DNA from 2 places in the Kitasatospora gansuensis genome. Region 2 is predicted to be linked to the other one. Evidence: riboswitches for the same ligand, from Rfam matches in the RefSeq annotation. Region 2 holds a riboswitch; the other holds the start of a gene.

Region 1 (5,644 bases), 2.9 Mb from region 2:
GTGACCTGTGTCTTCGACGGCCAGGACCTGGACGTGCCGGTGATCCTGGCGCCGCCGCGCGGGGTCAGGGTCCGGTTCAGCCGGACCGGCGAGACCGCGGACGAGCTGATCCGGCGGCTGGTCAGGGCCGAGCCGCAGGGACGTCCGGTGGTGGTGGTCTCCACCGACAAGGAGGTCGCCGACGGCGTGAAGAAGGCCGGTGCGCGCCCGGTGGCCTCGCTGCTCCTGCTGAAGCGGCTGGCCAGGCCGTAAGCCTGACTGACGGCTGGTCAGGGCGGGTGACCGGGTTGTGTCGGTCCGGTGAATTCCGGTCTGTGGGCGGAAGTTCGTAGGGGTAGGGGAGTGGCGCACCCGTGACAACTTCACTAGGGTCGGGCGTCAAACCTATATTCTGGACAAGCACCCGAACGGGTGAGGTCGCGTCCAGGAGTGATGAAGGAGCTAGTCCTTTGGCTTCCCACCGCCGCCCCAAGCAGCCGAGCCGTGCACGGGTCTCCGTGCTGACCGCTGCCGCAGCGACCGCGGTCGCCCTGTCGGCCCAGGCGGGTGCCCACGCGGCGCCGGCCAAGCCGAGCAAGGACGAGGTGAAGGTCCAGGTCGACCAGCTCTTCACCGAGCAGGAGCAGGCCGCCGAGCGCTACAACGGCGCCAAGGAGCGGACCGACCAGCTGCGCAAGCAGGCCGACCAGCTCCAGGACCAGGTGGCCCGCGGCCAGGAGCAGATGACGCAGCTTCAGGGCGGCCTGGCGGCCGTGGCGGCGCAGGAGTACCGCGACGGCGGGGTGGACCCCTCGGTCGCGCTGATGCTCTCCTCCGACCCGGAGAACTACCTGAGCAAGGCGTCCAGCGTCGACCAGGTGAACCAGACCCAGTCGCAGACCCTGAAGTCGCTGCAGGACCAGCAGCGCCGGCTGGACCAGCAGAAGGTCGAGGCCGCGGAGACGCTGGCCGAGCTGGACCGCAACACCAAGGTGCTGAACGACGCCAAGGCCGAGGTGCAGAAGAAGCTGGCCGAGGCGCAGAAGCTGCTCAACCAGCTGAGCTCGGCCGACCGGAACGCCGTCCTGGGCGACCGCGCCTCGCGCGGCGGGGAGCGGATCGACGTCGGCTCGCTGCCGGCCGTCGGCGGCTACGCCGGTGTGGCGGTCAACGCCGCGATGGGCAAGCAGGGCAAGCCGTACGTCTGGGGTGCCACCGGACCGAACTCCTTCGACTGCTCCGGCCTGGTGGTCTGGGCGTACCAGCAGGCGGGCGTCTCGCTGCCGCGCACCTCGCAGGAGCAGGCCACCGTCGGCACCAACGTCGGCAAGGACTACGCCAACGCGCAGCCGGGCGACCTGGTGGTCTACCACTCGGACGCGCACCACATCGGGATCTACATCGGCAACGGCTACGTGGTGCACGCGCCGCACACCGGTGACGTCGTGAAGATCATGAAGGCCGACGCGATGCCGATCAAGACCATCCGCCGGGTCTGATCCACCGTCAGCCTGACACGGCATAACGGACATCTCCCCCTCAAGGCGCACAACTGACGCCCTGTGACACGCGCGGGCCCGCCAGAACCTCCCTGTGATCTGGGACACCTCTGGTGGGCCTCGCTGTGACCGCATCCTGAGAATCCATCGGCACAGCGTGCATTTCCGGTCACACTCAGTCGTATTCTCCAAAGAATCACGACTTCATTACGACTTTTTTCTTACAAGGATTTGAACCGATCACGGTTGGGTTACTAGGGTCCATCTCGAACCACCGCACTGTCGATCACCCAGCCTGGGTGGCGGCGGGGGTTACCGCCGAGTCCGAGACACAGCGAGGCAGTCCGACTGCCTTACGGGGAAGCCCGAGTGAGGGCGCTGTCGATCGGAGCCGGGGAACCATGTTCCTCGGGGTGAATCGGCGCCAGGTCGACGGACCGTCGTGAGACGGCTCGGCGGTGAGGCGTCGTAGGGCATCTCTTCCAGCCCGAACCCGTCAGCTCACCCGGTAGGCGGACGTAGGAAGAAGGAGCCCGCCTTCGTGGCGTCCCATCGTCGTCCCAAGCCTGCCAGCCGCACCCGCGTGTCGATCATCACGGCTGCCGCCGCCGCTGCGGTGGCACTGTCCGCCCAGACCGGTGCGCATGCCGACCCGACTCCCACCAAGGACGAGGTCAAGACCCAGGTCGACCAGCTGAACGAGCAGGCCGAGGTCGCGACCGAGAAGTTCAACGCGGCGACGGAGAAGCAGCAGACCCTGCAGAAGCAGGTCAGCGGCCTCCAGGACCAGGTGGCCCGGCAGCAGGCCGAGGTGACCACCCTTCAGAGCACCCTGGGTGAGATCGCCGCCGAGCAGTACCGGACCGGCGGGATATCGCCGACCGTCCAGCTGATGCTCTCCAGCAGCCCGGACGCCTTCCTAGGCCAGGCCGACTCGCTGAGCCAGCTCGGCACCTCCCAGGCGGACACCCTCAAGACGCTGAAGGGCGAGCAGAGCAAGCTCGACCAGCAGAAGTCCGAGGCGCAGAACAAGCTCGCCGACCTGGAGAAGACCACCCAGGAGCTCAAGACGGGCAAGGACGAGATCCAGGCCAAGCTGGCGAGCGCGCAGGCGCTGCTCGACACGCTCAGCCGCAAGGAGCAGGACGAGCTGCGGGCCGCCGAGGCCAAGGCCGCCGCCGAGTCGGCCACCAAGGCCGCCGCCGCCACCCCGAAGGCCGACGACCGCGCCTCGCGCTCGGAGACCCGGACCGACCTGAGCGGCCTGCCGGCCGGCTCGTACGCCGCCACCGTGATCGCCGCCGCCGAGGCGCAGATCGGCAAGCCGTACGGCTGGGGTGCCACCGGCCCGAACTCCTTCGACTGCTCCGGCCTGATGGTCTGGGCCTTCGACAAGGCCGGGATCTCGCTGCCGCGCACCTCGCAGTCGCAGATGGGGGCCGGCCAGAACATCGGCACCAACATCGCCGACGCCAAGCCCGGTGACCTGATCATCTACAGCGGGGGCGGCCACGTCGGCCTCTACGTGGGCAACGGCCAGATCGTGCACGCCCCGCACACCGGAGCCCTGGTCCGGCACGAGTCGGCCACGGTCATGTCGATCACCCGCATCGTCCGGGTCTGACCACCCGTCCGAAGCAACTCCCGCAGGCCCGGCCCCGTGCCGGGCCTGCGGCGTTTCCGGACGATCGGTCAGATGTCCGATTAATGGTCAAATATTCGGTGCTGTAGGGGTTTGGACTAGATCGCCGCGACTCGCTAACGTCTGCCCCCGGACCTTCGCTCGGAGGCCGCCCGACCCCGGGCGGCGGCGGTGGCCCGGCGCAGGAATGGAGCCGCCGCCGGTATGTCGACGTACAGTCGTTCTCCCCTGCCAGGCGCCCGCCGGTTCACCCGGGCGCTGGTGTTCACCGCCGCGGCCACCACGGTGCTCGGGATGGCCGCCACCGGCGCCGCCGGGGCCGCGCCCGGGGCCCCGGCCGAGCCGCCCACCCGCAAGGACGTCAAGGCCCAGGTCGATCAGCTCTACGAGGAAGCCGAGCAGGCCTCGGAGAAGTTCAACGCGGCGCTGGAGGAGCAGCGTCAGCTGCAGTCCGACACCGGCTCGCTGCAGAACCAGGTGGCGGTCGGCCAGGACGAGCTGAACCGGCTGCGCGCCGGGCTCGGCTCGGTGGCCGCCGCCCAGTACCGGGCGGGCGGCATCGACCCGGCGGTGCAGCTGATGCTGGACTCCGACCCGGCCGGCTACCTGTACCGGGCCCGCACCCTGGACCAGTCGGCGGAGCGGCAGAACGACACCCTGCGGCAGGTGATCGACAGTCAGCGCCGGCTCGACCAGCGGCGGGCCGAGACCACCGCCAAGCTGGCCGAGCTGGAGTCCGTCCGGCGCACCCTGAACGAGAGCAAGCAGGAGATCCGGCAGCGGCTGACCAAGGCTCAGCGGCTGCTGAACACGCTGGGCGCGGGGGAGCGGGCCAGGATGGCCGACGACGACGCCAGGGACGCCGCCAAGCGGGCCGCCCGGGGCGCCGAACGGCTCGACCTCGGCAACCTGCCCGCCGCCTCCAGTCAGGCCGCCGCCGCGCTGGCCGCCGCCAGCAGCAAGATCGGCTCCCCCTACGTCTACGGATCGACCGGGCCCCGTACGTTCGACTGTTCGGGTCTGATGTACTGGGCCTGGCGGCAGGCCGGAGTGACCCTGCCGCGCACCTCGCAGCAGCAGGCAAGCGCGGGGCAGCGGATCAGCCTCGCCGAGGCCCGGCCGGGAGACCTGGTGATCTTCTACAGGGACATGCACCACGTCGGGATGTACGCCGGCGGCGGTGTGGTCGTGCACGCGCCCTACCCCGGCGCCCGGGTCCGCTACGAGAGCGTCAGCGCGATGCCCGTCTCCGGGGTGGTGCGGGTCTGAGCGGTGCCCTGCCGTCGGCGGCCGGCCCGACCCCGGACGCCGGGGCGCGGGCCGGCGGCGCCGTGCTGTCCCGCCGGGCCGCGCTGCTGCTCGCGGCGGCCGGTCTGGTGCAGCTCTCGCCGCCGCCGGCCCGTCCGGTCCGGGTGCCGCCGGTGGCCCCGGCCACCCCGGCCGGGGCCGAGGCGGTCCCGGTCCGGCCCCGGATCGAGGCGCTGCTCGCCGACCGGGCCAGGGCGCTGCTCCGGTTGGACCGCACCGCGCTGGTGGCTGGGGTGGCCCCGGCCCACCGGGCCGCCGAGCTGACCGTACTGACCCGGCTGGCGCAGCTCCCGCTGGCCGAACTCTCCTACCGGATCACCGACTTCACCGAACCGGCCGGCGCCGCCCTGACCCTGACCGCCGAACTCGGCTGGCGGGTGGCCGACTTCGACGACCACCCGGCCGTCCTGACCCGGCGGATCGGCTGTGAGCTGGTGGACGGCGAGTGGCTGCTGACCACCGACCAGCCGGTCGGCGCCGCCGCGCTCTGGGACCTCGGCGAGGTCCGGGCGGTCCGCGGCGGGCACAGCATCGCGCTGGGCCAGGCCGAACCGGCCGTGCTGGCCGAGACGGTGGCCACCGCCGACCGGGCCGTACCGCTGGTGACCGAGGTCTGGGGCGGCGACTGGCCGGGCCGGCTGCTGCTCTGTCACCCGGCCACCGGCGAGCAGTTCGCCCAGCTGCTCGGGGTCTCCGCCGCCGGGTACCAGGGCATAGCCGCCGTCACCACGGCCGCCGCCGGGGCACCGCTGCACAGCCCGGCCGACCGGGTGCTGATCAACCCGCAGGCGTACGCCGGGCTCAGCGAGCTCGGCCGCCGGGTGGTCACCGTGCACGAGGCCACCCACGTGGCGACCCGGGCCGACACCCGGCCCTGGACGCCGCTCTGGCTCTCCGAGGGCGTCGCCGACTACACCGGCTACCGGGGCACCGGCCGCAGCCCGAAGCAGATCGCGCCGGAGCTGGCCAGGGCGGCCGCGGCCCAGGGCTTCACGGCGGCGCTGCCCGCCGACGCCGACTTCGCGGCCGGCTCGGCCGGCATCGGCCTGGCGTACGAACTCGCCTGGTCCGCCTGCGACCTGATCGCCCGCCGGTTCGGCGAGCAGCGCCTGGTCGGCTTCTACCGGGCCGTCGGGGCCACCGAGCCCGCCGGAGGCCGGGAGGAGTGGCTGGACGGGCTCTGCCGGGCCCGGCTGGGCCTCGGGCTGGCCGACCT
Region 2 (5,644 bases):
TGGACGGTGTCCCCGCCGGGCTCCCCGCCCTGGCCTACGCGGCCAAACTGGTCTCCCGGGTCCGCCGGGCCGGCTTCACCGCCGTCCCCGACGCCCCGTACGCCCTCCCGGAAGAGCTCACCCAGGAGTCGGCCGGCCGCCTGCTCCTCGCGGTCGCCCAACGGGCCTACGACGCTGACGTGGACATCGACGCGGCGCTCCGAGCCGCGGCTCGCGCCTACCGCGACGAGATCCGCTCCGCCGAGAGCTGAGTGTCTACGGCCAGGGGCTCGGGGAACTGCGACGCCGACCTCGGAAAAGGTGATCCGTGCATAGGTGGTCAGGCACTTTGCATTTTGCCCCGCACGCCAGATCTCCTCGCAGTTCCCCGAGCCCCTGTCTTCCGAAGCTCAGTGGGAAATGTGCACGCCCCGCTGACGCGGAATGACCTCGCTGATGGCGTCGCCGATCTGGGCGAGGAGCTCGGCCAGCGGGTCGAGGTGGTCGGGGAGTTCGGCGAGCGGGAGGATGCGTTCGCCGTCGGGGCCGGCCACGCAGAACAGGTCGATCGGGCCGAGGTGCTTCGCGGCGGTGGCCACCAGCGCCGCGACGTCGCTGGGCTGCCGGGCGTCGCCGCTGACGCCGACCACGGGGCAGCCGGGCCGGTCGAGTTCGGTGGCGAGGTCCTCGGCCACTCCGGGGCGTTGGTCGGCGATCAGCATGCCGGCGGCGCCGGCCGCCGAGAACCGGCGGGCCAGGCCGATACCTGAACCGCCTTCGAGCACCGCGATGACCACTACTGCCCCGGCTACCCGCATGGCCTGCTCCTCCCTGAGAGCTACGCCCGGTGGAGCACGCCGCACCGGCGTCCACCGAGACCGTATCGGAGGATCGTAAGCACGCCACGATCCTCCGCAAGAGCAATTACCCGCCAGGTGACCCAGCTCACTCCTGTCCTGGCAGGTTACGGTGCACGACATGCCGGACACGTACCGAAACCCCCAGCCGGAACTCTTCACCTGGGAGTTCGCCGCCGACCCCTACCCCGCGTACGCGTGGCTGCGCGAGCACGCACCGGTGCACCGCACCACGCTGCCCAGCGGGGTGGAGGCGTGGCTGGTCACCCGGTACGCGGACGCCCGGCAGGCGTTGGCGGACGGGCGGCTGTCGAAGAACCCGGCGCACCACAGCGGGCAGGCGCACAAGACCGGGCGGGTGGGCATCCCGGGTGAGCGGCAGGCGGATCTGATGACGCATCTGCTGAACATCGACCCGCCGGACCACACCCGGCTGCGGCGGCTGGTGTCGAAGGCGTTCACGCCGCGCCGGGTGGCCGAGTTCGAGCCGCGGGTGCAGCAGCTGACGGACCGGCTGATCGACGACTTCGCGGCCCGCGGTTCGGCCGACCTGATCCACGAGTTCGCCTTCCCGCTCCCCATCTACGCGATCTGCGACCTGCTCGGCGTGCCGCCGGAGGACCAGGACGACCTGCGGGACTGGGCGGGCGCGATGATCCGCCACCACGGCGGCCAGCGCGGCGGGGTGGGCCGGGCGGTGAAGAAGATCCGGACGTACCTGCTGGAGCTGATCCACCGTAAGCGGGCCGACCTGGGCGACGATCTGATCTCCGGTCTGATCCGGGCCAGTGACCACGGTGAGCACCTGACCGAGAACGAGGCCGCGGCGATGGCCTTCATCCTGCTGTTCGCCGGCTTCGAGACCACCATCAACCTGATCGGCAACGGCACCTACGCGCTGCTGCGCAACCCGGTGCAGCGCGCCCTGCTGCAGGAGTCGGTGCAGCGCGGCGAGACCGAGCTGCTGGCCACGGCGGTGGAGGAACTGCTGCGCTACGACGGGCCGGTGGAGCTGGCCACCTGGCGGTTCGCCACCGAGCCGCTGACCATCGGCGGGGTGGATATCCCGGTCGGGGACCCGGTGTTGGTGGTGCTGGCGGCGGCCGACCGCGACCCGGCCAGGTTCGCCGCGGAGAACACCCTGGACCTCGCCCGCAAGGACAATCCGCACCTGGGTTTCGGGCACGGCATCCACTACTGCATCGGCGCCCCGCTGGCCCGGCTGGAGGGCCAATTCGCCCTGGCCACGCTGCTCACCCGGCTGCCCGACCTCCAACTCGCCGCCGAGCCGGACGAGCTGCGCTGGCGGGGTGGTCTGATCATGCGCGGGCTGCGGGAGTTGCCGGTGTCGTTCACGCCGGAGATCACCGACCCGCGCTGACGGCGTGTCGGTCAGATCTGATCAGTCGTGATCTGAGTACGCATCAACCCGGACATACCAGTACGGTTTGTGGACGACTGGACGCGCAGCGTGATTTCTGTGTGATCTGTTCGACATAAGCTTGTGATCCATCTGGTCATCTGCTTACTCTCCCTCCTGTTCGCAGCTGCGAACCCCGAGCGCGGAACGCCGAATCCTGCCCGCCGCGCCGCCGGGACACCGACCAGACCCTTGGGCAGGGGCGGGGGACCCACGTACGTCGCCGTCCCCCACGGCTTGGGGTGAAGCCGCCAGCAGTGGCGGCCGGGCCACCTCCCGGTCCGAACCCGACAGCTCACCTCGCAGGCGTGCGGAGAGGGACTTCTTCATGCTCTTCACCGGTTCGGGCCGTCATCGTCGTCGTACGCAGGCCGAGAAGGTCATCGCCGTCGCGGGTGTCGCGGGCGTCGGCCTCGCACTTCCGCTGCTGAGCGCCACCGGCGCGCACGCCGCCCCGGTCGACACCTGGGACAAGGTCGCCCAGTGCGAGAGCGGCGGCAACTGGAGCATCAACACCGGCAACGGCTTCTACGGCGGCCTGCAGTTCACCCCGAGCACCTGGAAGGCGTTCGGCGGCCAGTCCTACGCCCCGCAGGCCAACCAGGCCAGCAAGGGCCAGCAGATCGCCGTCGCCGAGAAGGTGCTCGCCTCGCAGGGCCCCGGCGCCTGGCCGGTCTGCTCCGTCAAGGCCGGTCTGAGCAAGGGTGGTTCGCCCGCCCAGGTCGACACCTCGGCCGGCCAGGCCTCCCGCTCGGAGACCCGCGCCACCGCGCCGAAGGCCACCCCGAAGGCCGCCGCGCCGAAGCAGCAGACCGCGCCGAAGCCCGCCACCCCGAAGGTGGACGCGCCGAAGGTCAGCACCCCGAAGCACGCCGCCCCGGCGCCCGCCACCGGCGGATACACCGTCAAGTCCGGCGACACGCTCTCGGACATCGCCGCCGCGCACGGCCAGGACTGGCAGCAGGTCTACCAGGCCAACCGGTCCACCATCGGTGGCGACCCCGACCTGATCCTGCCGGGCCAGGTGCTCAAGCTCGGCTGACGCGACACTCCGTCAGCAGGGGCCGTACCGCTTCCGGGTGGTACGGCCCCGTTTGCGGTCATTCAGGTGAACTACCGATGAGTAGCCGGGCCACACGGTGAGACGGGACCAAGGGCAGCGTGGCCCCGGGCTCCGGTGCGGTTAGGCTCTGGTCGTAACGACAACACATCCCGCTTCCGTCAAGGAGATGCCTCGTGCCGTCCATTGATGTCGTCGTAGCCCGTGAGATTCTCGACTCCCGTGGCAACCCCACGGTTGAGGTCGAGGTCGGTCTGGACGACGGCAGCACCGGCCGTGCCGCCGTCCCGTCGGGTGCTTCCACCGGCGCCTTCGAGGCTCTCGAGCTGCGCGACGGCGACAAGAACCGCTACTTCGGCAAGGGCGTCGAGAAGGCCGTGCTGGCCGTCATCGAGCAGATCGGCCCGGAGCTGGTCGGCTACGACGCCACCGAGCAGCGGCTGATCGACCAGGCCATGCTCGACCTGGACGCCACCCCGGACAAGTCCTCGCTCGGCGCCAACGCGATCCTCGGCGTCTCGCTCGCCGTGGCGCACGCCGCCTCCGAGGCCAGCGACCTGCCGCTGTTCCGCTACCTCGGTGGCCCGAACGCGCACGTGCTGCCCGTCCCGATGATGAACATCCTCAACGGTGGGTCGCACGCCGACTCCAACGTCGACATCCAGGAGTTCATGATCGCGCCGATCGGCGCGGAGTCCTTCTCCGAGGCCGTCCGCTGGGGCGTCGAGGTCTACCACACGCTCAAGGGCGTGCTGAAGGAGCGCGGCCTCTCCACCGGTCTGGGCGACGAGGGCGGCTTCGCGCCGAACCTCGACTCCAACCGTGAGGCGCTCGACCTCATCGTCGAGGCCATCAAGAAGGCCGGCTACACCCCGGGCAAGGACGTCGCGCTCGCGCTGGACGTCGCCGCCTCCGAGTTCTTCAAGGACGGCGCCTACCAGTTCGAGGGCAAGGCGCTCTCCTCCGCCGAGCTGATCGCGTACTACGCCGAGCTGGTCGCCGCGTACCCGCTGGTCTCGATCGAGGACCCGCTGGACGAGCAGGACTGGGACGGCTGGAAGGCCATGACCGACGAGCTGGGCGACAAGGTCCAGCTGGTCGGTGACGACCTGTTCGTCACCAACCCGGTCCGCCTGGCCCGTGGCATCGAGACCGGCACCGCCAACGCGATGCTGGTGAAGGTCAACCAGATCGGTTCGCTGACCGAGACCCTGGACGCCGTCGAGCTGGCCCAGCGCAACGGCTACCGCTGCATGATGTCGCACCGCTCCGGCGAGACCGAGGACGTCACCATCGCCGACCTCGCCGTCGCCACCAACTGCGGCCAGATCAAGACCGGTGCCCCGGCCCGCTCCGAGCGCGTCGCCAAGTACAACCAGCTGCTGCGCATCGAGGAGATCCTCGACGACGCCGCGGAGTACGCCGGCCGTGGTGCCTTCCCCCGGTTCCGCTCCGCGGAGTAGTTGGCACAGCAAGCACGAGGGCTGACACAGAGCTGAACGAACCGGTGCCCCGGCTCCCACCCCGTAGGGTGGAGGGCCGGGGCACCGGCATGTGATCAGGAGGGGTACCAGCGATGTGGAAGATTCCGGGCTTGGCGGCGCGACCGCGCTTCACCAGCCGGGCCACCGTCCTGGTGCTCGTACTCTGCTCGCTGGTGGCGATCCTCGCCTACCCGACCCGGCAGTTCATCTCGCAGCGCTCGGACATCTCCGCCCAGCGGGCGAAGGCCGAGCACGCCAGGCAGCAGGTCGAGCAGCTCCGCCGGGAGCGCGCCCGCTGGCAGGACCCGGAGTTCGTGAAGGCGCAGGGCCGCGAGCGGCTGCACTACGCGATGCCCGGCGAGACCCCCTTCATCTCGGTGGACCCGAACCCGCCGAGCACCAAGTCCTCCTCGGCCGACGCGGGGTCAGCCCCGCAGGCCAAGGCCGCCCAGCCCTGGTACGCCAGCGTCTGGGACTCGGTCGACCAGGCCGACTCCACCTCCGCACAACGCTAGAGGCAGCACACCCCATGACTGAGAACCCGACCGTCCCGGACCAGGACGTCGCCGCGATCGCGGCCCAGCTCGGCCGCGTCCCGCGCGGCCTGCGCGGGGTGGCGCACCGCTGCCCGTGCGGCAACCCCGACGTGGTGGAGACCGCGCCCCGGCTGCCGGACGGCACGCCGTTCCCCACCCTGTACTACCTGACCTGCCCCAAGGCCGCCTCGCTGATCGGCACCCTGGAGGCGGACGGGGTGATGAAGGATCAGACCGCCCGGCTGGCCGAGGACCCGGAGCTGGCGGCGGCGTACCAGAAGGCGCACGAGGACTACATCGCGCGCCGG

Evidence for each region. Region 2 has a riboswitch for cyclic di-AMP ahead of F4556_RS13885 (LysM peptidoglycan-binding domain-containing protein). Riboswitches for the same ligand answer to the same signal wherever they lie in the genome.
Region 1: another riboswitch for cyclic di-AMP. It lies ahead of F4556_RS27510 (C40 family peptidase); the one in region 2 lies ahead of F4556_RS13885 (LysM peptidoglycan-binding domain-containing protein).

The regions. Positions count from the first base shown of each region.
Region 1 covers NZ_JACHJR010000001.1:6,082,375-6,088,018, forward strand. Annotated here, with positions in the region: gene F4556_RS27500 (NYN domain-containing protein) at 1-252, shown strand, start outside; gene F4556_RS27505 (C40 family peptidase) at 450-1,478, shown strand; cyclic di-AMP (ydaO/yuaA leader) riboswitch at 1,845-2,009, shown strand; gene F4556_RS27510 (C40 family peptidase) at 2,020-3,102, shown strand; gene F4556_RS27515 (C40 family peptidase) at 3,325-4,389, shown strand; gene F4556_RS27520 (hypothetical protein) at 4,452-5,644, shown strand, end outside.
Region 2 covers NZ_JACHJR010000001.1:3,164,033-3,169,676, reverse strand. Annotated here, with positions in the region: gene F4556_RS13900 (nucleoside triphosphate pyrophosphohydrolase) at 1-251, shown strand, start outside; gene F4556_RS13895 (SDR family NAD(P)-dependent oxidoreductase) at 390-797, opposite strand; gene F4556_RS13890 (cytochrome P450 family protein) at 958-2,217, shown strand; cyclic di-AMP (ydaO/yuaA leader) riboswitch at 2,429-2,579, shown strand; gene F4556_RS13885 (LysM peptidoglycan-binding domain-containing protein) at 2,585-3,298, shown strand; gene eno (phosphopyruvate hydratase) at 3,493-4,779, shown strand; gene F4556_RS13875 (FtsB family cell division protein) at 4,893-5,315, shown strand; partial or broken gene F4556_RS13870 (DUF501 domain-containing protein) at 5,330-5,644, shown strand, end outside.